Regions from separate parts of the Micromonospora sp. WMMD714 genome, predicted to be linked through region 1. Evidence: riboswitches for the same ligand, from Rfam matches in the RefSeq annotation. Region 1 holds a riboswitch; the other holds the start of a gene.
What was found. Region 1 has a riboswitch for cobalamin ahead of metE (5-methyltetrahydropteroyltriglutamate--homocysteine S-methyltransferase). Riboswitches for the same ligand answer to the same signal wherever they lie in the genome.
Positions count from the first base shown of each region.

Region 1 (15,363 bases):
GCTTCTCCCCGCAGGTGGGGGTGGTGGTGGACACCTCCCGCAACGGCTGGGGCGGCCCGAACCGACCCACCGGCCCGGCGACCTCGTGGGACGTGAACCGTTACGTCGACGGCAGCCGGCTCGACCGGCGGACGGTGGTCGGGAACTGGTGCAATCAGGTGGGCACCGGTCTCGGCCAGCGACCGACCGCCGCGCCGGAGCTGGGCATCGACGCCTACGTCTGGGTCAAGCCGCCCGGCGAGTCCGACGGCGCCAGCGCCCGCCCGGGTACGGGCCGCCCGTACGAGCCCCTGTGCGATCCGGACTACCTCCCGCCGCGCGGTTCGACGTGGCCCACCGGCGCGATGCCGGCGGCACCCCCGTTCGGGGAGTGGTTCCCGGCGCACTTCCGCCAACTACTGGTCAACGCCTGGCCGCCGCTGTAACTACTCGCGACTCCACCAGGTTCTGAGGTTCCCCCGGTTTGCCGGAGGGTTTGATGTTCCCCGGGTTTGGTGGAGTTGGTTTGGTTGACTTTCGTGTATTTCACTGAGGAGGGGTGAGCAGCCGCCGTGGATCGTCTCGGACGAGTTGTGGGCTGAGGCCGAAGCTCTGCTGCCACCCCGTCAGCCACGGCGGTACCGCTGTCCGGGGCGCAAGCCTCTGGATGACCGCAAGGTGTTGTGCGGGATCCTGTTCGTGCTCCACACCGCGATCGCGTGGGAGTACCTGCCCCAGGAACTTGGCTTCGGGTCGGGGATGACGTGTTGGCGCAGGTTCCGGGATTGGAACGACGCCGGGGTGTGGCAGCGACTGCATGAGGTGCTGCTGGGCAAACTGCGGGCCGCCGGGCAGTTGAACATGTCCCGGGCGGTGATCGACGGCCCACGTCCGGGCGCTCAAGGGCGGCCCAAAACCGGTCCGAGCCCGGTCGACCGCCGCAAGCCAGGCTCGAAACACCACGTCATCACCGACGCGGGCGGCATCCCCCTCGCCACCGCCCTGACCGGCGGCAACCGCCACGACGTCACCCAGCTCATGCCCCTGGTCGACAAGATCCCCCAGATCAGAGGCACCCGCGGCCGGCCACGGCAACGACCGAAGAGGATCCACGCCGACCGCGGCTACGACTACGACTGCTCCCGCCGCCAACTTCGCGCCAAGGGCGTTACCCCGGTCATCGCCCGACGCGGCACAGGACACGGCTCCGGACTCGGTGCCCGACGCTGGGTCGTCGAGCAGACCATCGCCCTGCTGCACTGGTTCCGCCGACTACGCATCCGCTGGGAAATCCGCGACGACATCCACCAAGCCTTCCTCACCCTCGCCTGCGCCATCATCTGCTGGCGCCGACTCCACCGCCCAAAGAGTTTGGAGTTGCAAGTGACCGGTATTGGCCCTAGCCCAGGGCATCCCGTCGATCGCTGGCCGATCTACCAGTGGTGACGCAGTTCACTCAAGTGAGATTATCCTTCGCATGACGAGGCCCTTGCCGCCACCGCACCGCTCCCGAGGCCAGGTCTGGGCAAGTGTGCTCGCCTTCCTGAGTGCGGCCATGGGCATCGTCGTGGCGGTAGTCGCCGCTACTGTGATCGGATCAATCAACGAGCAGTTCGATCGCATGACCGGCAGTCCTCCCACAGGGCCGATGACGTTCGCTGTGGTCATCACCGTCATCGTGAGTCTGCTCATGATCGTCTTTGGCGTGTGGTGCTATCTCGCAGGCTCGCGCACTGGGTCAACGGCCGTGACCGCCGCCTGGGCGCTGTTCTCGATCGTGCTGTGCACCGCCTGCATCACGCCAGGGTGGTTCACCGGCGCGTTCCTCTACGCGGATCCTGGCGGCTCCGGCCGCTACAGATACATGGCCTTCGTCGAGCTAATCCCGAGCTGGCTTTCCACCACCTCACTCGCGCTGGCCATCGGCAAGGTGGTGACGTTCTTCGCCGCGGCGATACTGTTGTCGGCGACGCACTCACGAGCCGCCCCGGCCGACAGGACTGCACCACCTGCTCCGGTTGTCCCACCGCCCGCTCGGGGGTAAGACTGCGGACCTTTGACAGCGGCCATTAAGCCCACCGAGCAGACCCCGAAGCTGCGGCCAAACTCTCGGCGGACGAAACCTCTCGAATCACCCTCTGAACCTTGCCGCTGGGATTCAGCATCTCACCTCCGCCGCAGTCCGCGATGTCAGTCATGCCTGCTCCTGCGTGTTGTGCTGTCGGGTGGGGTGTATGCGTAGGGTGCAGCTGATGCGGCGGTGGTCGGAGGGCCAGGTGGTGGGATGTGGATTTGGTAGGTGCCGGGTATGACGGTGGCGGTGTTGAGGAGGGCGTGGTTGGCGAGGATGTAGTCGGTGTGGAGGCCGTGGGGGCCGTTGGTGGTGGGTGGTAGTGGGGTGGGTGTGTGGGGGTCGGGTCTGCTGCACCGATAGGTGACATCTGAGATGGCTTGCCCTGACGGTGAGCTGGAAGGATGTCGCTGTGCCCTGCCGGCGCAGCCCGCTTTGCGAGCAGCCTTAACGATGCGAAGAAACAATCGGCAGGCACCAAGACCAACCTTGGCTTGACCGCTGGTCAAGATGCGCTAGCCGCCGCCAGCTTGACCGATCCTGGTCCCCAGAACGCGGACGAGGGCATATCCATCGATAAGATATGCCCTCTGAGCTGCGTCGGGACGGCCGGATTCGAACCGACGACCCCTTGACCCCCAGTAGTCCGGTGGCCCAGCGGCATGCTCGCGCATGTTTGTCCAGGTCGCTCCAAGCATAATCCGGCCGAGTAAAGGAGTCGTAGCACCACTGCCTCGCCAAGCATCGACCAACTCCTGTCGACAAGCAGCGCGCAGCGACTTGCCTCCCATCCCTCGACCACACTGTTGAAACTGGTGGCCGGCCTCGACTGGGCGGAACAGCGGTCCCATGATGATCCCAGTCGAGCACCTGAGCCTCGACGACCACGGATGAGCCGGTCGCTGTCTTGCGCACGTGTAGGCGCGACGGTATGCGCCTGCGCAGTTCCGCGACGTGGCTGACCAGTCCGACGGTCCGGCCACCGGAGCGCAGGGCGTCGAGCGTGTCGAGCACCTGATCGAGCGCCTCTTGATCGAGACTGCCGAAGCCCTCGTCGACGAACAGGCTACCGAGTTGGGTGCCGCCTGCCTCGGCCAAGACGACATCGCTGAGGCCGAGGGCAAGACACAGCGAGACCAGGAAAGTCTCTCCGCCCGAGAGCGTGGCCGGGCGGCGCTCCTGGCCAGTCCACGCATCGATGACGGACAGGCCGAGACCGTTTCGCCCGGCGCGGCGGCCTGTGTCTGACTCGGTGACGTGGCGCAGCAGGTAGCGGTTGTGGGTGACCTGTCCGAGGCGGGTGTTCGCGGCCGTCACGACGTGCCGGAACCGGTGGGTCAGCACGTACGTGGAGAGGGTCATTCGGGTATTGCTGTCGGTGCTCTTGCCCTCGACGAGTTGGGCGAGCCGGTTGGCGATCTCGTACTCCGCGCGGATGGGCTTCCATTTGGCGAGGGCGTTGACCAGGTCGGGGCCCAGTTGCTTCAGTCGGTCGTGTTGCCGGACGGCAAGGCCGCGCTGGGCATGCAGTTCGGTGGCACGTTGCCTCGCGGTCTGGTAGGCCTGTTCGCTGCCCTCGACGTCCGGTGGTGGTTCGTGTGCGGCCGTGAGCAGTGTGGGGTCCTGCACTCGTCCTGCGATCTTGTTGTACTCGCTGTCGAAGGCGTCGATTCGTTCCTGCAGTTCGGCCAGCTCGGGGTTGGCCAGGGCTGCGCTACGCGCTGCCACGGCGTCGGCGAACTCCGACAGGTGCAGGTGATGGTGCGCCTCACGGTGGGCATCGGTGAGTTCCTTCGCTGCCTGTCGCCACTCCCCCAGGCTGCTCGCTGCGGCCTTGACCTCAGATCCGAACCCGCAGGCGGGTGCCTCGGGTGCGTGGGGTGGTCGACTTCGCGTTGCGGCGACGTCAGCGATACGTCACCGTCCTGATCGACGCGGTCATCCGTGAACGCATCGACGTGCTGCCCGACCGCAAGGCCGCAACGCCAGAAACGTGGCTGCGCGATCACTCGGTGTCGAGGTGGTATGTCGGGACTCCTCCGGCGCCTACGCCGATGCGGTCCGCCGCGCCTTGCCCGACGCGTTGCAGGTCGCCGACCGCTGGCACCTGTGGCACAACCTCGCCGAGGCCGTGCGCAAAGAGGTCACCGCCCACAGCTCATGCTGGGCCAAAGCAGGCCCACCGCCGCAGGACGGCGGACGAGCGGTGGACCACCCGGCAGCGGTGGCAACAGGTGCACGGCCAGTGCAATGCTATCGGCCGGCGCGCCGAGGAGACGGCCGAGGCCGGTACGGACGCGGGCCAGGTCGTCGGCGCGCTCGGCGGCGGCACGATAGCCACCTACCTCCGCCTCGTGTCTCAGGTGCCCCATCACCCCTCCGTCACAGGGGTGGCAACGACGAGCCCGCGCCTTCGAGGAAGACGTGCGCGCCGCCGCGAGTTACGTCGGTGCGACGCGCCTCATCTGCGGCTATGGATCCTATTCGATAGCAGCGTCTTCCACGCGAGTTCTCGCCGCAGCGGGTCCACTGCTGCCAGACAGCAGGGATCACCGCGCGGTCTTCGTACCCGAATTCGATTACGTGGATGTGATTCCAATCAATACGGCACTGCGACGTTGGGATCGTCAAGTGCGGTGGTTACTAACGCGATTCTGCAAGCGACGTGTGCGGCCGTGGCGATACCACCGTAGGATGCCTGGATTTCCTACTTCACAGCATAACTGCACACCTCATGGAGCATCCTAGGAAATCCGGTTACTTGGTTGACCTTCGTCGCGTCAGGGACGTGTAGAAGAATCTGTGCAGTCCCTGCTCAGCGCGACGTGTTAGGAGGGGCCTGGTGATAACGCGACACGGCACCCCTGGTGGATCGGCCCCAGGATGAGGCGGACCGGCCCGAGCGGTGACAGCGGTCAGACAGGTCGGCCTCTGCGTGGGCCTCTGAGGAGAGCACCGTGTAGGGCTGCGGAAGGGTCGGCACTGAGATCGAGTCGGTCCGGCGCGACGTTCGCGCGGACGAGCAGGTCGCCGACGGCGGCGATCATGGCGCCGTTGTCGGTGCAGAGTCGAGGCGATGGTACGCGTAGCCGCACGCCGGCGGTTGCGGCACGTTGTTCGGCGAGGTGCCGCACCCGACTGTTGGCGGCGACACCACCGACGAGGAGCAGCGTGTCCGCTCGGTGGTCGCGGCAGGCGGCCAGGGCTTTGTGCGTGAGGGTGTCCGCGATGGCTTCCTGGAAGGAGGCGGCGACGTCGGGCACGGGTACGGGCTGGTCGGCGTTCTTCTCGATCCAGCGGGCTACGGCGGTTTTGAGACCGGAGAAGGAGAATTGGTAGGGCGGGTCGTGGCGGCTGGTCATGGGGCGGGGGAAGTTGATGGCGTCGGGGTTGCCGTCGCGGGCGATGCGGTCGATGGCGGGTCCGCCGGGGTAGGGCAGGCCGAGGAGGCGGGCGACTTTGTCGAAGGCTTCGCCGGCGGCGTCGTCGACGGTGTCGCCGAGGTGGATGACGGGGTCACGTGCGAGGTCGCCCAGTAGGAGGAGTGAGGTGTGCCCGCCGGAGACGATGAGTGCGACGCAGCGGCGGGGTAGGGGGCCGTGTTCGAGGGTGTCGACGGCGGCGTGACCGGCGAGGTGGTGAACGCCGTAGAGGGGTACGCCGAGGCTGAGGGCGTATGCCTTGCCTGCGGCGAGGCCTACCTGCACGGCGGTGGCGAGCCCGGGACCGGCGGTGGCGGCGACGGCGTCGATGTCGCCGAGGCCGATCCCGGCGCGGTCGAGGGCGTGCCGGACCATAGGGGTGACGGCGTGCAGATGGGCGCGGGCGGCGATCTCGGGTACGACGCCGCCGAAGCGGGCGTGTTCGTCCATGCTGGTGGCGAGGGCATCGCCGAGCAGGACGCCGTCGGCGACGATGCCGACGCCGGTCTCGTCGCAGGAGGTTTCGATGCCGAGGACGACCGGCATCGGTCAGGCGTCCTGCGCCGTGCCCGCGCCGACGCCCGGGTGTTCGGCGCTGGCGGCGAGGATCTCCTTGCGGAGCTTGGTGGGGAGCCGGTCGACGTAGGCGAGGCCGTCGAGGTGATCGACCTCGTGTTGGAAACAGCGGGCAAGGGTGCCGGTGCCGTCCAGCCGGATCTCCTGGCCGTGGATGTCGAACCCGGTGACGGTGGCGGTGGCGCAGCGGGCCAGGTCGGCGTGCTGGCCGGGCACGGACAGGCAGCCCTCCGAGTCGGTCACCAGCTCGCGGTGCTCGGGTAGGTGCAGAACCGGGTTGATGACGGTGGCGATGGTGTGGGTGCCGGTGGCGTCGGGGCAGTCGACGACGAAGATCCGCGCGTCGACGCCGATCTGGTTGGCGGCCAGACCGACGCCGTGGGCGGCGTACATGCTGGCGAACATGTCGGCGACGAGCTGGGCGAGGGCGTCGTCGAAGTCGGTCACCTCGGCACAGCGGCAATGCAGCACAGGGGTGCCGTAACGGGTGATCGGACGCGGAGTGCCGGTCGAGGTCTGCACAGTTGCCCATCATAGGCAATTGCTATTCCATGGCATTAAGGGTTCTTCTACTGTGTGACGTTGCTGGCTGTGCACGGGGGCGGGCAGCGGTCGGGGGTGGGTGGCACGACGTCTGGCGCGGTGGGCCCGTACGTGGTTGCGGGTGGCACACCGGTCAGAGCAGAACCGGCGGCGTCGGTTACTGCTGTCGTCGAGGAACGCGGTCTGGCATCGGGGTTCCGCACAGACGCCGAGCCTGTTGATGCCCCGTTCACACAGCCAGACAGCGAGTCCCCACAGGGCGGTGGCAAGGTACTCGACTACAGGGGTGCCGGACGCGGCGACGTGGATACGCCAGTCGACCGCGCAGGTGCCGGAGATCATCGGCCGGACCCGATACCGGGCCAGCAGGCCGTTGAGCCGGTCGATCGCCTGCCGCTCATGGCCGGCTGCCACGGTCTGGAACACCTCGCGCAAGCGGTGCCCGGCCACTCTCAGTGTGTGCAGGTCGGCTTCCGTGACGACATCGCGGAACCGAGGCTCCTCCGCCAGCAGTGCCTGCGCGTCCGTACGGTCTTCGAGCTGCGTGTTGGCCAGTGCCGTCGCGCGGAGGGCCAGCGAGTAGCTGTCGGTCGGCCCGCCGCTGCGGCTGCCCACCCCGGTGCGGTGAGCGCGTGCCGGGCGCTCGGGTCCGACCGACACCGGGGCGGGGCGTGTGCCGGCGGGTGCGGTCCTCAGCGGGCCGTTGTTCGGCACCGCGCACACCGCCCGTAGACCACGACACCGCGGGGCTAGCCGGATAGTTCCGTATCGATCCCGACAGCGTGGGCGGCGGCGACGCTCGCGGCGACGGCCTCGGCCGGTAGCTGCCGCATGTCGCCGCAGGTGCCGCGGACAGCGTGGTGATGGGCGTCGTCGGCGAGCCCGAAGGTCATCGTCCTGCCGACCGGCACGGTGTGGGCGATGCCCAGCTCGACCAGTTGCCGCAGCACCCGATGCACCGTTGACAGTTCCACGGCCACACCATGGGCGAGGAGGGCTTGATACAGCTCGTTCACGGTGAGGTGCCCGCGGCCACCTACGGCGTGGGCGAGTTGGTCGAGCACTCCGCGGCGGGCTGCGGTGTTGCCCAGGCCAGCGCGGCGTAATCGCTGCACCGCGGCGTTCACCCGCTCGGTCTCCGATGTGGTCAACCACCGCTCCTCGCCGCACGATCACCGGTTCTATTGCAAAATAGTGGCAAGAGCATCAACTTGGCAGCAACCCCGAGGAGTTCTGATGGCGGTTTACACCCTGCCCGATCTGCCCTACGACTACGGCGCCCTGGAGCCGGCCATGTCGGGGCAGATCCTGGAGCTGCATCACGACAAGCACCACGCTGCGTACGTCAAGGGCGCCAACGACGGCCTGGAGCAGCTCGCCGAGGCCCGGGCGAAGGGGGACTTCTCGACCCTGGTCGGCCTGGAGAAGACGTACGCGTTCAACCTGTCCGGGCACGTACTGCACACGATCTTCTGGGGCAACCTCTCCCCGGACGGCGGTGACCGTCCCGACGGCGAGCTGGCCGCCGCGATCGAGGAGCACTTCGGCACGTTCGACGCGTTCGCCGGGCAACTGTCCGCCGCCACCAAGGGCGTGCAGGGCTCCGGGTGGGGCGTGCTGGCCTGGGAACCGCTCGGACAGCGGCTGATCGTGGAGCAGGTCTACGACCACCACGGCAACGTCGGCCAGGGCTCCATTCCGCTGCTGGTCTTCGACGCCTGGGAGCACGCCTACTACCTGCAGTACAAGAACGTCCGGCCAGACTACGTCGACCGGCTGTGGAACCTGGTCAACTGGTCGGACGTGATCGCCCGCTTCGACGCCGCCCGCGCCACCACGCCAAAGATCTGATCGGCGTGACCAGCCCCACCCCGGCAGCGGCCGAACTGGTCCAACGCGCCGCCGGGGTCATCGCGGCCAAGCACCGCGGTGACCTCGGTGGCGCCGAGGAGCTGCTCGCCGCGTTCGGTTCCGAGCAGGCCAAAAGCCTCGGGTTCTACCTCCTGGCAGACCTGAGCCTCGGGCTGCTCCGCGCGCAGAGCGGCCAGTCCATGGACGATCTCGTGCAGGAGCTGTCCCTGCTCGTCGCCGCCACCGCCACCCCGCCCGACAGCTGACGGCGGTGGTCATCCGGTCGGTGCCGCCGGCACCACCAGACGTGCCGACGGCACCGACCGGAACCCGCGCTCGCGCAGCGTCTGCCGCCTTCCCCAGCCGACTCGCTGGCCGCACCGCGCCACGGGCAGTCGTCGACCGGGGGGCGTCCCGAACCACCTCACCTTCCTGCCAATAGAATGCAGTTGCAGAGAGGCGGCAATAAGGGGGCGTTGTGCAGACGGCGGAGATCAAGCAGCGCTTCTTGGCACACTTCGAGGCCAACGGACACACGGTGGTGCCCTCGGCACCGCTGCCCGCGATCTCGGATCCGAACCTGCTGTTCATCAACGCCGGAATGGTGCAGTTCGTCCCCTACTTCCTCGGCCAGCAGGCCGCGCCCTACCGGACGGCCACGTCGGTGCAGAAGTGCATCCGCACGCCGGACATCGACGAGGTCGGCAAGACCAGCCGGCACGGCACGTTCTTCCAGATGAACGGCAACTTCTCGTTCGGCGACTACTTCAAGGCCGGGGCGATCCCCCTCGCCTGGGAGCTGTCGACCACCCCAGTGGAGCAGGGTGGTTTCGGGTTGGACCCGGAACGGATCTGGGCGACGGTCTACCTGGACGACGACGAGGCGTACGACCTGTGGCTCAAGACCGGCGTGCCGGTCGAGCGCATCGTGCGGCGGGGCAAGGCGGACAACTTCTGGTCGATGGGAATCCCCGGCCCGGCGGGTCCCTGTTCCGAGCTTTACTACGACCGCGGCCCGACCTACGGCGCCGAGGGCGGCCCGGAAGTCGACGAGGATCGCTACCTGGAGTTCTGGAACCTCGTGTTCATGCAGTACGAGATCACCGACGTGGCGTCGAAGACCGACTTCCGGATCGTCGGCGAACTGCCGAACAAGAACATCGACACCGGGATGGGCTTGGAACGGATCGCCTCGATCCTGCAAGGGGTGGACAACCTCTACGAGATCGACGAAGTGCGTCCCGTCCTGGCCAGGGCCGCCGACCTGACCGGCAAGCGGTACGGCGTGCACTCCGGGCAGGCGGCCAGCCAGTCCCACCCCGACGACGTCCGTCTACGGGTCATCGCCGACCACGTCCGTACCGCGCTCATGCTCATCGGCGACGGGGTCACCCCGTCCAACGAAGGCCGGGGCTACGTGCTGCGGCGGATCATGCGCCGTGCGATCCGCGCCATGCGGCTGCTCGGCTGGCAGGGCAAGGCTCTGCCTGAGCTGCTTCCCGTCGCCCTCGACTGCATGGCCCCGTCGTACCCGGAACTCGCCGCCGACTTCGACCGCATCTCCTCAGCCGCCTACGCCGAGGAGGATACCTTCCTTGGCACGCTGCGCGCCGGCACCACCATCCTCGACACCGCGATCGCCGAGACCAAGAAGGCCGGACGTTCGTCACTGCCCGGCGACAAGGCGTTCCAACTACACGACACGTACGGCTTCCCGATCGACCTCACCCTGGAGATCGCGAACGAGCAGGGCCTGACCGTGGACGCCGACGGGTTCCGGGCCCTGATGACCGCGCAGCGCGCCCGCGCGAAGGCCGACGCGAAGGCCCGCAAGACCGGCCACGCCGACCTGTCCGCCTACCGGACGGTGCTGGACGCGCACGGGCCCACGGACTGGTTGGCCTACGAAACGCTCGACACCGAATCCCGGGTCGTCGCGATCTGGTCCGGCGGCGCCACGGTGGACACCGCCGAGGCCGGTGACATGGTCACCGTCGCACTGGACCGCACCCCGTTCTACGCCGAGAGCGGCGGACAGGACTCCGATGCCGGCCTGCTCACCGGCCCAAACCTGCGCGCCGAGATCATCGACGTCCAGCGACCGGTCAAGGGTCTGATCGCGCACACCGTCCGGATCCTCGACGGCAGCCTCACCGTCGGTGAAACGGTGCACGCCGCGGTCGACGCCGAATGGCGCATCGGCGCCCGGCAGGCCCACTCGGGCACGCACGTCGTGCATGCCGCGCTGCGCCAGGTTCTCGGGCCGAACGCGCTGCAGTCGGGCTCGTACAACCGGCCCGGTTACCTGCGCCTGGACTTCGCCTGGCGCGGTGGCCTGACCGAGACCACCCGCAGTGAGATCGAGGAGATCGCCAATCTGGCGATCCGTCGTGACCTGCCCGTCGAGGTCCGCCACCTGCCGCTGGCGCAGGCCCGCGCCGAGGGTGCCCTGGCTCTGTTCGGCGAAACCTACGACGACACCGTCCGGGTCGTCGAGATCGGTGGCGAGTGGTCCCGCGAGCTGTGCGGCGGCACTCATGTCGCGCATTCCGCGCAGATCGGCTCCCTCGCGCTCACCGGCGAATCATCGGTCGGTGCCGGCCAACGTCGCATCGAAGCAGTCACCGGAATCGAGGCGTTCCGGTACCTGGCCCGCGAACGCGACCTCGTCACCCAGCTCGCCGCCCAGCTCAAAGCCCGCCCCGAGGAACTTCCCGACCGCATCACCACCCTGCTGGCGCGACTCAAGCAGACCGAACGCGAGGCCGACGACCTGCGCGGCCGGCTCATCGACCTGGACGCCGACACGTACGCCGCCAACGCCATCGACCTCGGCGGCCTCGCCTACGCCGGTATCACGACCACCGGCGACGCCCGCCGTCTCGCCGAGAAGGTCCGCGATCGCCTCGGCCGCCGCCCCGGCGTCGTCGGCGTCGTCGCCGGTGCGAGCATCGTCGTCGCCGTCACCCCCGCCGGCGTGCAACGCGGCCTGGCCGCCAACGACCTGATCAAGCGTCTCCTGGCGGGAAAGGGCGGTGGCAGCGCCGCGTCCGCCCAGGGCAAAGCCGACGCGGATCCGACAGAGCTGCTCGACCGGCTGCGGGACCTCACCCGCGCCGCATGACACCTGACGCCGCTGCTCTGCTGACCGGGATGCAACGCGCTGTGGGGATCGTCGCTGCCCGCCACCGCGGCGACCTCCCCGGCGTCCAGGCGCTCACCGACGCGTTCACCGACGACGCCGAACGCGCCCAAGCCTTCCTCCTGCTCACCGAACTCGCCCTCGCCATCACCAGCGACCACACCGGTAGGGAGTTGCCCGCCATCGTCCGGGAGATCTCCCTGCGCATCGCCGCCCTCGCCGCCGCTGACTGACCGTCCCACCACCTAAGGTCCCGCCGCCACCGGCCGGGCACCCGCCTGCCGAAAGAACCTCATGAGCGCCGGCACTGTCGTTCGTTCCCTCGATGGCAGCAATGTCGTGCTCGGCGAGGTTGGTCAGCGGGTCCTGCTAACCCGTACCTCGTGCTCTGCCTCGCCACCTCGGCCTGCCGCATGGACTGGCTCGACGGCAGCCCACCCCGGCACCTCAACGAACAGGTGGGCGTAGCCACCTACCGGCGCATCTCCCCGGTACACATGCTCACCAACCAGACCCACAGCCTGTACCGCAACCGCCTCATCGAACTGCTCGACCTCGGCGAGGAAGCCTCGGGAAAAGCACTGTTGCCCGGCTCGGGGCCGCGTAGCGGAGGATCCAGACGTCGTGCAGACGGTCGAGGTGGCTGGCCATCCATAGCCGAGCAACGCGAATCGTGTTCCGCGCCTCGGACGCCGGCCGCGGCAGGCGGCGATGGGGCGTAGGATCGCGGGCGGTGCTGGTTCGCCTCTCCCGTTTTTCGGGTGGGGCGTCGTAAGAGGGAACCCGGTGTGAGACCGGGACTGCCCCGCAGCGGTGAGTGGGAACGACCGCCGTCAACGAAGCACTGGACCGCAAGGTCTGGGAAGCGACGGCCAGTAGGCGACCCTGTGTCACGCCCACGAGTCCGAAGACCTGCCAGCACTGCGCGTACCGCCGGTACGCGCCGTCGGCGGCCTCTCGGGAGGGCCAGGGCGGAATGTCGGCTACGCCGGGCGTATCCGTCTTCCTCTCTCGCGTGGTCGCCGGTCACCGCGAGGGAAGGACCATCTGTGACCACCTCATTCGGGCAGAGCACCGTGCTCGGCTATCCCCGGATCGGCGCCCACCGCGAGTGGAAGCGGGCCGTCGAGGCGTACTGGGCCGGCACGCTGGATGCCGCCGGTCTGGAGGACGTCGCCACCGGGCTACGTGCCGACGTGTGGCGGACGCTGCGCGACGCGCGTCTCGACGCGATCCCGTCCAACACGTTCTCCTACTACGACCACGTGCTCGACACCGCCGTCGCGGTCGGTGCGGTCCCCCGCCGGTTCGCCCGGCTCGGCCTCGGGCAACTCGACACCTACTTCGCCATGGCCCGTGGCGTCGATGCGGCGCCAGCGCTGGAACTTACCAAGTGGTTCGACACCAACTACCACTACCTGGTACCGGAGATCGATCCCGACACCGTGTTCGCGGCGCATCCGGAGAAGGCCCTGGGCGAGTACGCGCAGGCGCGTGACCTGGGCATCACCACCCGGCCGGTGCTGGTGGGTCCGGCCACCTTCCTGCTGCTGGCCAAGGGTGACGATCCGTTCGGCCGGCTCGACGACCTGGTCGACACGTACGCCCGGATCCTCACCGCCCTGGCCGAGGCGGGCGTGGCGTGGGTCCAACTGGACGAGCCTGCCTACGTCGCCGACCGCAGCCCGGCTGAGATCGAGGGTCTGCGGCACGCCTACCGACGCCTCGGTGAGCTGCCCCACCGGCCCCGGATCTTCGTCGCCACCTACTTCGGTGACCTCGGCGACGCGCTGCCGGCGCTGCTGGACACCCCGGTCGAGGCGGTCGGCCTGGATCTGGTCGCCGGTGCGGGCAACCTGCACCGGCTCGCCGCCGCCGGTCCCCTGCGCGGCAAGACCGTCGTTGCCGGCCTGGTCGACGGGCGCAACGTCTGGCGCACGGATCTGCGCGCCGCTGTCGCCGCCGGCGCGACGGTCGGCGGACTGGCCGACCACGTGGCGGTATCCACGTCCTGTTCGCTGCTGCACGTCCCGGTCGACCTGTCCGCCGAAACCTCCCTCGACCCGCAGTTGTCCGCGCGGCTCGCGTTCGCCCGGCAGAAGGTCGACGAGGTGGTCCTGCTCGGCCGCGCACTACGCGACGGCACCACCTCCCTGCCCGCCCCGCTGCCGCCCGTCCCGGCGGCTTGGCGTCACGACGACGTCCGCGGTCGGTTGGCCGCGCTGCGCCCCACCGACCGGCAACGCGCCGACTATCCGTCCCGGGCCGCCCGCCAGCAGGAACGGTTGGGGCTGCCGGACCTGCCGACCACCACGATCGGATCGTTCCCGCAGACCACCGAGCTGCGCAGAGCCCGCGCCGCGCACCACGCCGGCACCCTCGACGACGCCGGCTACACGCAGCGGATGCGCGCCGAGGTGGAGCAGGTCGTCCGGTTGCAGGAACGGCTGGGCCTGGACGTGCTCGTGCACGGTGAGCCGGAACGCAACGACATGGTCCAGTACTTCGGCGAACAACTCGACGGTTTCGCGGCCACCACGCACGGCTGGGTGCAGTCCTACGGCTCCCGCTGCGTCCGCCCGCCGATCATCCACGGGGACGTGGCCCGACAGGTTCCGATGACCGTCGCCTGGTCCACCTACGCCCAGTCGCTGACCGACCGTCCGGTCAAGGGCATGCTCACCGGCCCGGTCACCATCCTGGCCTGGTCGTTCGTCCGTACCGACCAGCCCCTGGCCGACACCGCCGACCAGGTCGCGCTCGCGCTGCGCGACGAGTGCCGCGACCTGGAGGCTGCCGGCATCCGGATCATCCAGGTCGACGAGCCCGCCCTCCGGGAAACCCTGCCCCTGCGCCGGGCCGACCAGAAGGCGTACCTCGACTGGGCCGTCGGTGCGTTCCGGCTGGCCACCAGCGGGGTCGCCGACGACACCCAGATCCACACCCACCTGTGCTACAGCGAGTTCGGTGAGGTGATCACCGCCATCGACGCCCTCGACGCCGACGTCACCAGCATCGAGGCGTCCCGCTCGAAGATGGAGATCCTCGACGACCTCGCCGCGATCGGCTACCGCCGGGGCGTCGGCCCCGGCGTGTGGGACATCCACTCGCCCCGCATCCCACCCCACCACGAGGTGGTCGACGCGCTCCGCCGGGCCGTCGCGGCCGTGCCCGCCCGACGGTTGTGGGTCAACCCGGACTGCGGTCTGAAGACCCGCACCTATGCCGAGGTCGAGGCGTCCCTCCGGCACCTCGTCGCCGCTGCCGCCGAGGTCCGTCGGAGCTGACCGGGCCAGTCCGGGCGGGCTCCCAAGGGAGTCCGCCCGGACCCCGAGCCGTCCGCGCAACTCACCTACCGGCAGGGTCGGGCGGCTCAGGAGAGTGCCGTCGGATGCGGTGCGGTGTCCGGGTGGGTGTCGCGGTGGTTCATGTCGTCGGTGCGGGCATGACCGGCGGTCGCGGGATCCGCTGGGCGTCTGCCAGATCCCTGATCCGGCTGTCGGCATCGCGGTGAGCCCCGCAGCAGTCCGGCGTCGAATCGACGATCTGCCGGATGTCGGTGAGCAGTGTGCTCAGGGCTTTCACCTGGTCGGTCAGGCTGCGGTTTCGCGCTTCGCGGGCGCCGAGTTGCCGGCGCGCGGAAGCGAGACGTTCGTAGTCCGCCGCCGGGAGGACGACGACATCTTCGTCATCGATCCTGAGGTGGCGTGGTGCGGCGGTCTTGCTCACTGGCCGTTCCGTTCGGCCGGCGTGCCGGCGATGCCGGGAGTCACGGCGTC
Region 1 covers NZ_CP120744.1:6,139,725-6,155,087, forward strand. The annotation lists gene O7625_RS26075 (glycoside hydrolase family 6 protein) at 1-425, shown strand, start outside; partial or broken gene O7625_RS26080 (IS5 family transposase) at 556-1,326, shown strand; gene O7625_RS26085 (hypothetical protein) at 1,511-2,023, shown strand; gene O7625_RS26090 (SMC family ATPase) at 2,498-3,778, opposite strand; partial or broken gene O7625_RS26095 (transposase) at 3,910-4,293, shown strand; gene tsaD (tRNA (adenosine(37)-N6)-threonylcarbamoyltransferase complex transferase subunit TsaD) at 4,966-6,018, opposite strand; gene def (peptide deformylase) at 6,022-6,570, opposite strand; gene O7625_RS26110 (CGNR zinc finger domain-containing protein) at 6,580-7,305, opposite strand; gene O7625_RS26115 (transcriptional repressor) at 7,341-7,742, opposite strand; gene O7625_RS26120 (superoxide dismutase) at 7,828-8,442, shown strand; gene O7625_RS26125 (superoxide dismutase) at 8,448-8,708, shown strand; gene alaS (alanine--tRNA ligase) at 8,921-11,566, shown strand; gene O7625_RS26135 (superoxide dismutase) at 11,596-11,817, shown strand; cobalamin riboswitch at 12,305-12,519, shown strand; gene metE (5-methyltetrahydropteroyltriglutamate--homocysteine S-methyltransferase) at 12,634-14,871, shown strand; gene O7625_RS26145 (hypothetical protein) at 15,011-15,313, opposite strand.

Region 2 (15,363 bases), 1.7 Mb from region 1:
GCAGCAGGCCGGTCAGCGACCTCGGGGTGGCCGCGCTCAGCGTGAACAGGTGTTCGCCGGGCGGCGCGGGCTCGACCGGCGGCGCGACGTACTCCTCCACCACCACGTGGGCGTTGGTGCCGCCGAGGCCGAAAGCGCTCACCCCGCAGCGGCGCGGCCCGTCCGGGGACTCCCACGGTTGCAGCGCGGTCGGCACGAACAACGGGCCGGAGGTGAAGTCGAGCTTGGGATTGGGGTTCACGAAGTTGGCCTGCGGCGGCAGCATCCGGTGGCGCAGTACGGCCACCGCCTTCAACAGGCCGATCACGCCGGAGCCCTCGAAGAGGTGACCGACGTTCGCCTTGACCGTCCCCACGGCGCAGAAGCTCCGGTCCGAGGTGTGCCGGGCGAAGGCCTGCTTGATGCCCTCGTGCTCGATCGGGTCACCGACCCTGGTGGCCGTGCCGTGCGCCTCGAAGTAGCCGAGCGTCCGCGGGTCGATCCCGGCGTTGCGCCAGGCGGTGAGCAGCAGCTCGGCCTGCGCCTCGGAGCTCGGGCTGGTGATGCCGTCGGTGTGGCCGTCGTGGTTGATTGCGCTGCCCCGGATGACGGCGTAGATCTGGTCGCCGTCGGCGATTGCCTCTTCGGTCCGCTTGAGGACCACCGCGCCGGCGCCTTCGCCGAAACCGGTGCCGTCGGCGGCCTCGTCGAAGGTGCGGGTGACCCCGTCGGACGACTCGATGCCGATGTTGGTGTGCGGGTGCTTGACCGGGGCGAAGACGATCCGCGCGCCGCCGACCACCGCCATGTCGCAGTCCCCCGCCAGCAGGGCGTTCTTCGCCTGGTGCAGGGCGACCAGGGTGGCCGAGCAGGCGGTGTCCACCACCAGGCTCGGGCCGCGCAGGTCGAGCAGGTGGGACAGCCGGTTGGCCAGCATGGCCGGGATGTTGCCGGTGATCGCCTGCTGGCCGGACGACGGTTCGATCCGGGCGAGGTAGTCCATGTAGGTCGACCCGGGGTTGGTGGCGAAGCCGACGAAGACCCCGGTCCGGCTGCCGCGGAGCCGGTCCGCGGAGTAGCCGGCGTCCTCGAACGCGAGGTACATCGCGCGCAGCGCCATCCGGTGGTGCGGGTCGGTCAGCATGGCCTGCCGGGGCGTCATCCCGAAGACGGCGTAGTCGAAGGTGTCCACGGCGTCGAGGTAGCAGCCGTGGTGGAAGTCCAGGCTGGTGTCGTCCACCGGCTCGACGGTGGTGGCCCGCACGTAGTGGATGTACTCGCTGAGGGTCTCCCGGCGGTGCTGGGGGAACGGCCTGGTGAGGCTGGTGCCGGTGCTGATGACGCGCCAGAACCCGTCCAGGCCGTCCACCCCCGGCAGCTCCACCGAGGTGCCAACGATCGCGATGCTCATCGTGCGTCCATCCCTTCACCGAATCCTGTTCACGAGCGCGCCGAGCGTGCTTCCGTTGACCTCGTCGAACTGGGTGACGCCCAGGGCGCGCAGCGTGGCGACGGCACGCACCCAGTCCACCGGGGTGGACACCTGGCGGGTGAGCAGCTCGGCGCCCCGGTCGGTGGGGAAGACCGCACCGGTCACGCTGGACACGACGGTGCCGGTGCCGGCGCTGAACACGCAGCTCTCCAACGCCGCCCGCAGCTCCGGCTCGACCGACGCCATCAGCGGCGTGTGGAACGGGCCGCTCACGTTGATCGGGACGACCCGCGCACCGGGCAGCGCGCCGATGGCCTTGGCGGCGACGGCCACCTCCACCCGGTCCCCGGCGATCGTCGTCTGGGTGTCGGCGTTGAAGTTCGCGATGTGCACCCCGGACAGTCCGGTCTCGCGCAGCGCCCGCTGGACGAAGGCCGCCGGTACCCCCTGGACGGCGGACATGCCGCCGCCGGTGATGTCGGCCATCAGCTCACCGCGCCGTCGCACCAGGCGCAGCGCCGTCTCGAAGTCGAGTATGCCGGCGGCGCAGAGCGCGTTGTACTCGCCGAGGCTGTGCCCGGCGTAGAACCGGTAGCCGTCAGGTTGCTCGGCGATCCGTTGCCGGCCCAGCAGGGCATTGGCCACGAATACGGCGGGCTGGGCGTAGCGGGTGTCCCGGAGTCTGCGGTCCGGATCTCGGGTGCACAGTTCCTCGATCGAGTAGCCGAGGATCTCATCCGCCAGCGCGGTGGTCTCCGGGAACTGGGCGAACAGCCCCGATCCCATTCCCCGGCGTTGTACGCCCTGGCCCGGAAAGAGCAGACATCGCACGCTGGCCTCCTGAGACCGGTGGTGTGGAGAATTGTTGTGCCGACTCGAATGCGACCCGGCGCGGGTGGTCGCGAAGACATTCCTTCGTGAAACGTCGCGCGCCTGCTCCGGGGCCGTGGTCGACTATTCGGTCGATGGCGGAGTCGGTGACGGCGTGCCGGGTCACCTGTTCCCATTCGACCGGGCGCGACAGCACCTGCTGGCAGAACTCGTCCACCAGGTCCGGTGCGTCGCGCAGATCGCGGGGGGCGTCGGTGGCGTACACCGGCAGGCGCAGCCGGTCGCCGCCCGGCAGCTGACCGACGAAGTCGCGGTCGCCGGCGATCCGGCGCACCGCCGGCAGCAGCAGCGGGCTGTGGAACGGGATGGTGTTGTTCAGGAACGCCCAGGTCGCGCCGGTCCGCGCGAATGTCGCCTCGTGGCGGAGGTAGAAGTCGAGGAGTTCGACGGTCGGGCCGCTGAGTACGTGTGCCCGCGCCGCGTTCGCCAGGCTCACCGTGATCGTGCCGTCCGCCCCCGTCAGCAGTTCGTCGAGCTCCTCGCGGCGCAGGCCGGTCAGGGCGGCCATCGGCCCCGGTGGGGCGCTGCGGCGGACCCGGGTCCGGTATTGGTCGACCGCCCCGGGGTCGGGCGTCGGCCCCCCGGCGTACTGCTGGCCGCGCACCAGGGTGATCGCCGCCAACCGCAGGCAGACGGCCGCCACCTCGAGGTACTCGTCCGTCCGGCGGACGCCGAGGCCGGCCAGGACGGCGGCCAGCAGGCCGATGCTGTGGCCGAGCGCCGCGACGGCGTCGTCCGGGTGGCGCCGGACCGGCTGGAGCTGGCAGGCCTGGTGGACGTGGATGCACAGGCCGGCGGTGACCGAGTCCCGGGGTATTCCGCCCGGCGGTGCGGTGGTCGACGTCAGCCACTGCCGTAACGTCGTGCCGTCCGGGCATAATCGGACCCGGTCGGCCGGTGCGAGATGGGCGGCCACCTCGTCGAGCACGCGGAATGTCGCGTGGAAGTAGGTGGCGTTCGCTGGAATTGTATAGAGCGCGCGTAGCGCCGGTAACAGCCCGTCGTTCGCTCCGCCGAGACCGTCGAATAGCAGCATCGTACGCACAAGAAGCCTCTGCCTCGGAATAATGGGCGATGACGGTGTGAGTGTCGGATGATGGATACGTCGACGATCTTTCAAGATCTGAGTCAAGATGCTAGCACCGCGCCCAGGCTTCATCAACATCGATCGACGTCTAATGCGTTTAAGTCATTTTTATGGGCGCGTAACTTTTGTGGAGCTTTTTCGTGGACAATTCGGCCCCGGTCTGCCGATGTCGGTCGAATGACGCACGGGCGTGGTCCCGGGCGACGGGCGCCCCACGACCGCGGAACCGCGCGGCGGCCCGGCCCGGTGGGTACGCCACCGGGCCGGGCCGCCGCCCCACCGGGTCAGAAGTCGTCGTCGAAGGTGACCGTGCCGCTGACCCCGACCTGGTACGCCGACACCCGCCGCTCGAAGAAGTTCGACAGCTCCTGCACGTCCTGCAGGTCCATGAAGGCGAACGGGTTCTGCGCGCCGTAGCGCGGCGCGATGCCGAGCTGGACGAGCCGACGGTCCGCCACGTGCTCCAGGTACGCCCGCATGTCGGTCAGCGGCAGCCCGGAGACGCCCTGGTCGAGCAGGTCCTCGGCGAACTGCGCCTCGCACTCGACCGCCTCGGCGAGCATCTCGGTCACCTGCCGCTCCAGCTCGGCGTCGAACAGCTCCGGCTCCTCCCGCCGGACGGTCTCCACCACGTCGAACGCGAACGCCATGTGCATCGACTCGTCGCGGAACACCCAGTTGGTGCCCGACGCCAACCCGTTGAGCAGGCCCCGGGACCGCAGGAAGTAGACGTAGGCGAAGGCGCCGTAGAAGAACAGCCCCTCGATGCAGGCGGCGAAGCAGATCAGGTTCAGCAGGAACGCCCGCCGGTCGGCCCGGGTACGCAGCTCCCGCAGCGCGAAGACCGAGTCGATCCAGCGGAAGCAGAACTCGGCCTTGCGCCGGATCGACGGGATGTTCTCGATGGCCGCGAACGCGGCGAAGCGTTCCCGCTCGTCGGGGACGTAGGTGTCGAGCAGGTTCAGGTAGAACTGCACGTGCACGGCCTCCTCGAACAGCTGCCGGGACAGGTACAGCCGGCCCTCCGGGGAGTTGACGTGCTGGTAGAGGTTGAGTACCAGGTTGTTGGCGACGATCGTGTCGCCGGTGGCGAAGAACGCCACCAGCCGGGACACCAGGTGCCGCTCGGCCGGCGAGAGCCGCTCCAGGTCGGCGAGGTCGGCGTGCAGGTCGACCTCCTCGACGGTCCAGGTGTTGCGGATGGCGTCCTTGAACCGGTCGAAGAAGTGCGGGTAGCGCATCGGTCGCAGGGTGAGGTCCATGCCGGGGTCGAGCAGCAGCTGCCGCCCGGCGGTGCGGGGTTCGTCGACGGTGGTCACTGGCACGCCTCGCAGCTCTCGGGGTTCTCCAGGGAACAGGCCAGCGCCTCGGCGTCGGCCGTCACGGCCGGGGCGACGGTGACGGTGGCCTGCTGGATCCGGGTCGCCGGACGCGACCGCAGGTAGTAGGTGGTCTTCAGCCCGGACTTCCAGGCGTGCAGGTACATCGAGGACAGCTTGCCGATGGTCGGCGCGCTGAGAAACAGGTTCAGCGACTGCGACTGGTCGATGTACGGCGCCCGCGCGGCGGCCAGGTCGATCAGCGCCCGCTGCGGCAGCTCCCACGCGGTGCGGAACAGCTCCCGCACCTCGGCGGGCAGCTCGACGATGCCCTGCACCGACCCGTCGGCCCGCTTGATCCGGTCGCGGATCTCCGGCGTCCACAGGCCGCGGGCCTTCAGCTCGCGTACCAGGTAGGTGTTGATCTGGAGGAACTCCCCGGACATCGTCTCGCGCTTGAACAGGTTGGACACCTGCGGCTCGATGCACTCGTAGCAGCCGGCGATCGACGCGATGGTGGCGGTCGGGGCGATCGCGACCAGCAGCGAGTTGCGCAGGCCGTGCGCCGCGATCCGGGTGCGCAGCGCGGCCCACCGCCCGGCCTGGGTGGGCTCCACACCCCACAGGTCCGGGTGCAGGTCACCCCGGGCCGCCCGGGTCTGCGGGTACGCCGGGTGCGCGCCGAGGCGTTCGGCGAGGTCGGCCGACGTCTCCAGCGCGGTCAGGAAGATCTCCTCCTGTACCCGGGTGGACAGCTCCCGGGCGGCCACCGAGTCGAACGGCAGGCGCAACGCGAAGAACGCGTCCTGCAGGCCCATCAACCCCAGCCCGACCGGCCGCCAGCGCGGATTCGACGCCGCCGCCTGCTCGGCCGGGTAGTAGTTGACGTCGATCACCCGGTCCAGGAACACCACCGCCGTCCGCACCGTGGCGCGCAGCTTCTCCCAGTCGACGCCGTCGCCGGTCAGGTGCGCGCCGAGGTTGACCGAGCCCAGGTTGCAGACCGCCGTCTCGGTGTCGCTGTTGACCTCCAGGATCTCGGTGCACAGGTTGGACAGGTGGATCGTGTTGCCCGGCACGCCGGTCTGGTTGGACAGCCGGTTCGCCGGGTCCTTGAACGTCATCCACCCGTTGCCGGTCTGCGCCAGGGTCCGCATCATCCGCCCGTACAGGTCCCGGGCCTTCACCGTGCGGACCGCCTTCTTCTCCGCCACCCGGTACGCCGCGTCGAACGCCTCGCCGTACAGGTCGGGCAGCTCCGGGGCGTCCGACGGGTCGATCAGCGACCACTCGGCGTCGGCCTCGACCCGGCGCATGAACTCGTCGGGGATCCAGTTGGCCAGGTTGAGGTTGTGGGTGCGCCGGGCCTCCTCGCCGGTGTTGTCCCGCAGCTCCAGGAACTCCTCGACGTCCGGGTGCCAGGGTTCCAGGTAGACGCAGGCGGCGCCCTTGCGCCGGCCGCCCTGGTTGACCGCCGCCACCCCGGCGTCGAGGGTCTTCAGGAACGGCACGATCCCGTTCGACCGGCCGTTGGTACCCCGGATCAACGCGCCCCGGCCGCGCACCCGCGACCAGGAGATGCCGATGCCGCCGGAGAACTTCGACAGCTTCGCCACCTGGTGGTACCGCTCGTAGATCGAGTCCAGCTCGTCGCGGGGCGAGTCGACCAGGAAACACGACGACATCTGGGTGTGCCGGGTGCCCGAGTTGAACAACGTCGGGGAACTCGGCAGGTAGGCCAGCGACGACATCAGCCGGTAGAACCCGACCGCCTCGTCCGGCGTCCCGGACAGCCCGCAGGCCACCCGCAGCAGCCAGTACTGCGGCGTCTCCACCACCAGCCGCGACTCGGGGTGCCGCAGCAGGTACCGGTCGGCCACCGTGCGCAGCCCGAAGTACTCGAACCGCAGGTCACCGGCCGGGTCGACGGCGTCGTCGAGTTGTCGTGCGTGCCGGGCCACGAACGCGGCCGTGTCGTCGGCGATCAGGCCGAGGCCGTGGGCGTACCGGACGGACTCGCTGAAACTCGTCACCGACTGCCCGCGCACCTCCTTCTCCACGAACCCGGCCAGCAGCCGCGCCGCGAGCCGGGAGTACTGCGGCTCCGTGCCGATCAGCTCCGCCGCCGTCTGGATCGACAGCCTGTCCACCTCGGCCGTGGTCGCCCCGTCGTAGAGACCGTTGACCGTCGCGGTGGCCACCCGCAGCGGATCCACCTCGTCCAGGTCGGCGGCCCACCGGGCGACGGCCGTGACGATCCGGTCGACGTCCACCGGCTCGGTGCCGCCGTCGGGCCGGCGTACCCGCATCACCGGCCGGCGCGGCTCCACCTCGCCGGCACCGGGCGGGGGACTCTCCTGTACGACCGTCATGACCTCTCCTCGCCGTCACCGATGACCATCGGACGCGGGAGAACGCCAACGGGCGCGGCGCGACGGCCGACCCGGAACCTGGCGTCGGTCGTCCCGCGCGACCTCAGGCCGCCGCGCGCGGCAGCGCACGGCGCGCTGGCAGGTCTTCGGACTCGCGGGCCGGACCGGGGTCCACCGGTCGCCTACTGGCCGTCGCTTCCCAGACCTCGCGGTCCAGTGCTCGATGACGGCGGTCGTTCCCACTCACCGCTGCGGGGCAGTCCCGGATTTCCACCGGGTTCCCTGTTGCCTCGACCGGACCACCGGGCCCGGCCGAACCAGCTGCGTGGCACACCATATATGGCGTAGATGGGGGAGAGGCAACACTAGATGTCGCGGGGGCGTGTCGGATAACTCTCACCCGACCGCGCGGTGGCCCGCAGTGAAGCCAGCAACCGCAGCGCGTCCGCGTCGGCGCTGCCGGGCTCGGCGGTGAAGACCAGCATGACCGGGCCGGGGCTGCCGGGCAGCGGATAGGTGTCCCAGTCCAGGACGATGTCGCCGACCCCGGGGACCTGGAAGGTCTTGGTGCCGCTGACCGACTCGCGGACGTCGTGCCGGGACCACAGCCGGCGGAACTCGGCGCTGCGGATGCTCAGCTCACCGACGATCGCGGTGGCCCGGGGGTGGGTGGGGTCGGTGGCGACCGCGGCCCGCAACATGCCGATGTAGTCCAGCGCCTGCCGCTCCCAGGCCGCGCACCGCCGGGTCCGGGTCGCCGCCTCGTCGAACATCAGCAGCAGCATGTTGAGCCGGTCCGGCGGGTAGCCGTCCGGGTCGCCGAGCAGCGCCACCGCCCACGGGTTCCAGGCGAGCAGGTCCAGGTGGCGGCCGAGCACCACCGCCGGGGTGTCCATCACCCGCAGCAGCCGCCGGGTGCTCTCCGGCACCCGCTCCGGGCCGTGGTCCACCCGGGCCGGCACCGGCCGGCGGGCGGCCCGGGCCAGGGTGAACAGGTGTCGGCGTTCCCCGGCGTCGAGGCCGAGCGCGGCGGCGAGCGCGTCCAGCACGTCGTCGGAGGGGCGAACCTCGCGGCCCTGCTCCATCCGCTGGTAGTAGTCGGTGCTCAACCCGGCCAGCAGCGCCAGCTCCTCGCGGCGCAGCCCGGTGACCCGGCGTCGTCCGCCCGGCTCCAGGCCGACGTCGCGGGGGTGCAGCCGGCCGCGCCGGGCGCGCAGGAAGTCACCGAGCTCGCGGGCGTACGGATGGGTCATGTCGCCAGTGTGACGCGGCCCGGACCGGCGCGGGTAGGTCTGCGGGACCTAGGCAACCGGGTACGACCGGTCCCGCCCGGCCCGGCCGTAGCGTCGGTGACCCCAGCCGACCGTCAGGGAGCAGCAGATGACCTGGACCGCCGACCACATCCCCGACCAGCACGGCCGCACCGCCGTCGTGACCGGCGCGAACTCCGGCCTCGGCCTGGTCACCGCCACCGCGCTGGCCCGTCGGGGCGCACGGGTGGTGCTCGCCGTCCGTGACACCGCTGCCGGCCGGCGGGCCGCCCAGCAGATCGGCGGTGACGTCGAGGTACGCGAGTTGGACCTCGCCTCACTGGCCTCGGTGCGGGCGTTCGCGGCGGCCCTGGCCGCCGACCACCCGAGGATCGACCTGCTGGTGAACAACGCCGGCGCGGTGCTGCTCGGCCCGCGCCGCACCAGTGCCGACGGCCACGAGCTGCACCTCGCCACCAACCTGCTGGGCCACTTCGCGCTGACCGGCCTGCTGCTGGGCAACCTGGCCGCGGCGCGGGCGGCCCGGGTGGTCAGCCTCAGCTCGATCGTCCACCGCAGGGCACACCTGGACTTCACCGACCTGATGATCGAGCGCGGCTACTCGGGCTCCACCGCGTACGGCCGGTCCAAGCTCGCCACCACCGTCTTCGGGGTCGAGCTGGACCGCCGGCTGCGCGCCACCGGGTCGCCGGTGCTCAGCGTGCTGGCCCACCCCGGCGTCACCCGCACCAACCTGACCCCGCGGGCCTGGTCCCACCAGGGCCGGCGCGGCCGGGTGCTGGCCCGGCTCAGCCTGCTGGCCACCCAGCCCGTCGAGCAGGGCGCGCTGCCCCAGCTGCGGGCCGCCACCGACCCGGCGGTACGGGGTGGCCAGTTCTTCGGCCCGGCCCGGTTCTTCCAGACCTGGGGTCCGGTCACCGAGGTCCGGTGCAGCCGGGAGGCCGCCGACCCCGCCGTCGGCCGTCGGCTCTGGACGGTGGTCGAGGAGTTGACCGGCGTCCGCTACCCCTGACACCGGGGCGCACTAGCATGGCTGCGGTCGGTGACGGCGGCGGAGACGAGGCGAGATGAGATGGCTCGGGCGGGTACTGGGCGGCGGGAACCGGCAGGTCCAGGAGGATCCGGTCCGGCAGGCGGCGCTGTCGGCCGAGGTGCGGCAGCGGTTCGGCACCCACCTGGCCGTCCGACCGGCCGACCAGGTGGCGGCGATCGTCGGCCTGCTCGACGACGGCGACGGCCTGGTGGTGGCGGCCACGATCGTCGGTGAGTTCGCCACCGCGGCCCACGCGGACCTGCTGGCACAGACCGCGGAGCTGTACCGGCGTACCGGTCACCGGTTCCCGGTGGACCGGCGCAACTACCGGCCACTGTGGCGGGAGGTCGGCGGGCGGCTGCACTGGCCGCTGTTCGCGCTGCCGGGCGGCCTGCACCCGTACGTGCACGTCGCCGCCGCCGCCACCGTCATCGGCGCACGGGCGGCGCAGCTGGTCCGGGCCACCGACCCGGATCCGCTGCTCGCCCACCTGTTCGAGGTGCTCGACCTCACCACCTGCGGCTGGGAGTACGGCCGGGTGCGGGTGGACCACGACGGAGCCTCACTGGTCGGTCGCCTGATCTCCACCACCCGGGACGTCCGGGCGGCGATGAAGGACCCGCCGCCGCTGCCCCCGTCGGTCCGGGAGCTGATGCGGACCAACCGGTCGGTCGACGTCTTCGACCTCACCGGCGACCGGGTCGTCGGCACGATCAACGTGGGCGGCGAGCTGCGGCCGGCGCTGCTGACCTGACGGCCGGACCGACCGGCGACGCCCCCGGCCCGCGCCGGCCGGGGGTCAGCCGAAGAGCAGCTCCAACTGGTGGTCGAGGACCGCCGTCGCCTGCGCCGGGGTGTACTGCCCGCCGAGCAGGTACATCCCCAGCCCCTCCACCAGCGCCAGCAGCCCCGCCGCGGCGTCCGCCGGCAGTAGCCCCGCCGCGGCGTCCGCCGCCGGTGGACGTGGCAGCAGCCCGGCGATGAAGTCCACCAGTTGTACGGTGTCCGGCCGCAGCCCGGTGGCCGCCGCCGGGTGCAGGGCGGTCCAGGAGAGGAACGCCAGCGCCACCCGCCCGTCCGCGCGGGCCGCCTCGTCCAGCGGCAGCAACGCCGCCAGCAGGGTGCGCAGCAGCAGCCGGGGCGCCGGGTCCGGGCCGAGCGCCGCGACCGCCGTCTCGACCCGGCCCCGGCCCCGGTCGCGGACGACGGACAGGGCGAACGCCATCATCTCGTCCTTGGTGGTGAAGTAGTGCTGCACCATGCCGGCGGAGACCCCCGCCTCGGCGGCCACGTGCCGCAGGCTCACCGCCTCCAGGCCCCGGTCGGCGGCGACCCGCATGAGCGCGTCCGCGATCAGGGTGCGCCGCTGACGGGGGTCGACTCTCTTGGGCATCGGGGTCCTACCGTCGCGTCGTCACGGTGCCGGCCGCACCGTCCACAGTGATCACCTGGCCGGTGACGATCCGCGAGGTGGCTCCCGGCACGCTGATCACGGCCGGAATCCCGTACTCGCGTGCCACCGTGGGGCCGTGTGCCATGACCGCGCCGGTCTCGGTGACCAGCGCCGCGGCGGTCAGGAACAGCGGCGTCCAGCCCGGGTCGGTGGTGGCGGTCACGAGGATCTCCCCGGGTTCGAGGTACGCGGTGGCCGGGTCGGTGACCACCCGGGCCGGGCCGGTCACCTTACCCGTCGCCGCCCCGACGCCCCGGAGCAGGCCCTCGCCGTCGTCGGTGGCCGGCAGGGTGCTCTCCACGTCGGTCCCGTCGGAGAGGATCGCCACCGGCACCACCCGGCGGCGCAGTTCGCGCCGGTGCGTCGCCCGGCGTCGGGCGACCAGCCCGCTCAGGTCGGTGCCGCCGAGGGCCGTCTCGACCTCGTCGAGGGTGAGGAACATGACGTCGTCCGCCACCGGGAACAGCGTCGACCCGATCAGCAGCAACTGCTCGCGGACGGCCTGGAGCCGGTACAGCCCGGCGAACTTCCCGGACTCCCGCAGCCCCGCCAGCCGCCGGGCCCGGCGCAGCAGGAAGACCGCGATCCGGCCCCGGACCGGGCGCTGCCGGACCGCCCGCGCGGCCAGCTCGTTGAGGGCGGCCTCGGCGGCCCCTGCGGCCTCGGCGAAGCGCCGGTCGGGGGCCTGTGCCGGGTCGGTGAGCCGCAGGTAGTTGGCGATCGCCGCGAAGACCGGGGTGGGGTCCTCGGCCCAGCGCGGCACCCCGACGTCGGCCTCGGCGGCGGCCCGGTGGCCGTAGCGGGACAGGAAGGCGGCCAGGCCGATCTCGGGCAGCGCGCCCCGCAGGTACCGGGCTGCCAACTCGGCCGGTGGCGTGTCGAGGAGCAGGTCGCGGTGCGGCCGGGCGGCCGAGGCCAGCGCCCAGAGCGCGAGGTCCATCTCGATGGTCACGTTGTGCGGGACGCCGCGCAGCACGGCGTGGACGTCGGCCTCGGTGGCGACCCCCTTGAGCAGCTGGGCGGGCAGCGCCGAGGCGAGCATCCCGGCCACGATCGGCCAGGTGACGTCGTCGGCGACGTCGTCGGTGTCCTCGCCGTGGTCGCGGACGAACCGCAGCCGCTCGTGGGCCGTGTGCGCCTGCGGCGGCGCCGTCGACTCCGCGCGTAGCCGGTCGACGGCCGCGAGCAGCCGGTCCCGTGCCGCGTCCGGGCGGGCCAGCGCCCGCAGGATGCCCCGCAGTGCCCGCAGCGCCGTGCCCAGCGAGGCGTCCGCCGGGCGGCGGGACCGGTCGCCGGACGGCGCGAAGCGTGGATCCCGCAGGACGTGCTCCATCACCGCCTGGGCGCGGGGCCCGAAGTCGACGGCCATCAGCCTGACCAGCCGCTTACGGGCGGCGGGCCGGCGGACCAGGTCGGTCAGGTCGCCGTAGAGCCGCCCGCCGATGTCCACGATCTCCACCCTCATCCCGAGCGAGGCGACCATGGCGGCGATCATCCTGCTGAGCGTGGACATGCCCATCGGGGTGACCGGTCGCAGCATCCCCTGCACGTTGCCGAACTCGACGTACACCCGCAGGTCGTCGGTCTGCGGCGGCAGCGGGAAGAGCGTCGTGACCGGTCGCGACTGGAGCAGCCACAGCGTCCCGTCGTGGTCGATCGCCCACTCGACGTCCTGCGGCACGCCGAAGTGCGCCTGGATCCGCCGGCCGGCGGTCCACAGGTCGTCGTGCCAACCGGGGCCGGGTGCCGCTCCCCGCCGCGCACCGGCTGCTCCGGCCGGACCGTCCTCCGGGTGGTCGGCACCGGTCAGCACGAGGTGGTTGGCGTCCGTGTGGCCGTCGACCACCCGGGTGCCCAGGCCCGTCCCGACGTCCACGAGCATCTCGGTGCGATTGCCGGTGACCGGGTTCGCCGTGTAGAGCACGCCCGCCCGCACCGGGGTGACCATCCGTTGCACCACCACCGCCATCCGCGCGTCGGCGGGGTCGGTCCCGTGGGCCTCCCGGTAGGCCACCGCCCGGTCGCCGTGCAGCGACTTCCAGCAGGTGTCGATCGCCGCCACCAGGTCGGCCTCGCCCTCGACGTCCAGCACGGTGTCGTGCTGACCCGCGAAGCTGGCGTCCGGCAGGTCCTCGTCGGTCGCGCTCGACCGCACCGCCACCGGGCCGCCGCCCAGCCGCGCGTACGCCGCCCGGACCTCGTCCTGCGGCACCACCCCGGCCCGGTACGCCTCGGTGGTCACGCAGAATCCGTCCGGCACCCGCTCACCGGCGCGGATCAGCTCGCCGAGACCGGCCGCCTTGCCGCCGACCAGCGGGACCAGGCCGGCATGGGCCTCGGACAGGGGGAGCACCGACACCTGCGCCTCTTCTTTGCAATACGACTGCATTGCAAAGAAGGTACGCGGTTCGCAGTGCAACTGCAATGTGAAAAAGTCGGAGACGGCCGCCGCCGGGTGGGACGCAGGGTGGCGGAGCTCAGCTCCGGGCCGGGACGACGACCGGCAGCCGGACGGTGAAGGTGCTGCCCTGGCCGGGAACGCTCTCGACGCCGATGGTGCCGCCGTGCGCCTCGGCGAGCTTGCGGGCGATCGACAGGCCGAGCCCGCTGCCGCCGGTGCTGCGGGTCCGGGAGTCGTCGGCCCGCCAGAACCGGTCGAAAATCCTGGCCTGGTCGGCGGGGGCGATGCCGGTGCCGGTGTCGGACACGGCGATGGTGAGCTGGTCGTCGCGTACCTCCAGGCGCACGACGACCGAGCCGCCCGCCGGGGTGTGCCGGACCGCGTTGGCGACGATGTTGCCGACGATCTGGCGCAGCCGGGCGCCGTCGACCGACATCTCCAGATCGGTGCCCACCGAGGTGCCCAGCCGCACCCCGGCGGCCTCGGCGGCCCCCCGGTGCGCCTCGACGACCTGCTCCAACAGATCGGCCACGAAGTACGGTTCACGGTGGATCCGCAGGTCACCGGCGTCGGCCGCGGCCAGGTCCCGCAGGTCGTCGATGATGTGCTGCAGCAGCAACGCCTCGTCGAGCAGCAGGGTGAGCAGCTGCGTGTCGAGCTGCGCGAGACCGTCCTGGGCGGCCTCCAGCCAGCTCCGCATGTTGGTCAGCGGCGTCCGCAGCTCGTGCGCCACGTCGCTGACCATGCTGCGGCGTAGCGCCTCGGTCTGCTCCCGCCGGGCCGCGAGGTCGTTGAGCGCGGTGGCCAGCAGGCCGATCTCGTCGCGGGTGGTCACCGGCACCCGGGCCGGTTCGTCCATCGGCTGCCGGGTGGCGTCGGTCAACGCCCGCAGCGGGCGGACCAGCCGCCGGCCGACCAGCACGGTGATCAGCACGGTGGCCACCAGCACCGCCCCGGTCACCTGGGCGATCCGGACCACGTTCGCCCGGGACAGGTTGAACACCGGCTCCTCGCCGCCCTGCGTCCCGTCGGTGACGAACAGCAACGCCGGGGGTGCCACGTACGCCCGGAGCTGGGTCGTCCGGGCCTTCTCCAGGCAGCCGGCGACCTGCTGGTCGAAGCGGGCGTCCCGGCTGGGTGCCGCGGTCCGGTCGGCGCGGATCTCGACCCGGGTCGGTTCCCCCAGCTCCCGGAGGCAGTTCTTGGTCAGGGTCTCCAGCTGGGCGATCCCGGCGGCCTCGCTCGGCAGCGGGCGGGTCAGCTCGTCGGGCAGGCAGAATCCGACGATGCCCCGGTCCTTCGGGTCGCTCATCCGCACCGAGGCCCGGCCGGCGGGATCCACCACCACCCGCGCGTCCGCCCTGGACTCGGCCCGTACGCAGCCGAGCTGCCGCTCGGCCAGCTCCCGGGTGTTGTTGCTCTCCCGCTTGGTCAGCCGGTACGGCCCGACCGCGCGCGGATCGACCCGCTCGGTGCCACCGGTCAGGCCCAGGTCGACCTGCAACGGGTCGACGGTCGCCGACGGCCGGGCGGTCTGCAACGACGGGCCGTCCGGGGCGGAGTCGGCGATCACCTGCCGGTCCGGGGTCATCAGGGTGATCCGCCGTTCGAGCCGGTCGGCCCGCTCGGCGAGCACCGCGTCGACCCCGGTCCAGTCCCGGTGCGTCGCCGCGTGGTCCAGCAGCGTGTCGTAGATGCTCTTGTCGTCGGCGAGCGAGCGGCCCTGCTCCTGCTGGATCGCCCGGGTGGTGGACTGCACGGCCAGCCAGGTCGTCGCCAGGATCGCGCAGACCGCCACCAGCAGCGAGGTGGCCAGCAGCCGCACCACCAGGCTGCGGTGCAGGGGAACCCGTTGCCGTCTCACGGCGCCCCGGCGACCAGCTTGTAGCCGACCCCGTAGACGGTCAGCAACTGCTGCGGCCGGCGGGCGTTCGCCTCGATCTTGCGGCGCAGGTTCATCACGTGCACGTCGATGGTGCGCCCGGTCGACTCCCGGTCGATGCCCCGGGTGTGTTCGAGGAGCTGACCGCGGCTGAACACCCGGCCGGGCTGACGGATCATCGCGGCGAGGATGGCGAACTCGCCGGTCGTGCACTCCACCGGGACGCCGCCCGCGGTGACCAGG
Region 2 covers NZ_CP120744.1:4,409,023-4,424,385, forward strand. The annotation lists gene O7625_RS19025 (SDR family NAD(P)-dependent oxidoreductase) at 1-1,390, opposite strand, end outside; gene O7625_RS19030 (acyltransferase domain-containing protein) at 1,406-2,197, opposite strand; gene O7625_RS19035 (hypothetical protein) at 2,145-3,338, opposite strand; gene O7625_RS19040 (ribonucleotide-diphosphate reductase subunit beta) at 3,674-4,651, opposite strand; gene O7625_RS19045 (ribonucleoside-diphosphate reductase subunit alpha) at 4,705-7,080, opposite strand; cobalamin riboswitch at 7,200-7,417, opposite strand; gene O7625_RS19050 (helix-turn-helix transcriptional regulator) at 7,446-8,333, opposite strand; gene O7625_RS19055 (oxidoreductase) at 8,461-9,363, shown strand; gene O7625_RS19060 (hypothetical protein) at 9,419-10,138, shown strand; gene O7625_RS19065 (TetR/AcrR family transcriptional regulator) at 10,184-10,777, opposite strand; gene O7625_RS19070 (PEP/pyruvate-binding domain-containing protein) at 10,785-13,226, opposite strand; gene O7625_RS19075 (HAMP domain-containing sensor histidine kinase) at 13,315-15,102, opposite strand; gene O7625_RS19080 (response regulator transcription factor) at 15,099-15,363, opposite strand, start outside.
Region 2: linked by a shared signal. The riboswitch ahead of O7625_RS19045 (ribonucleoside-diphosphate reductase subunit alpha) and the one ahead of metE (5-methyltetrahydropteroyltriglutamate--homocysteine S-methyltransferase) in region 1 are both predicted to bind cobalamin.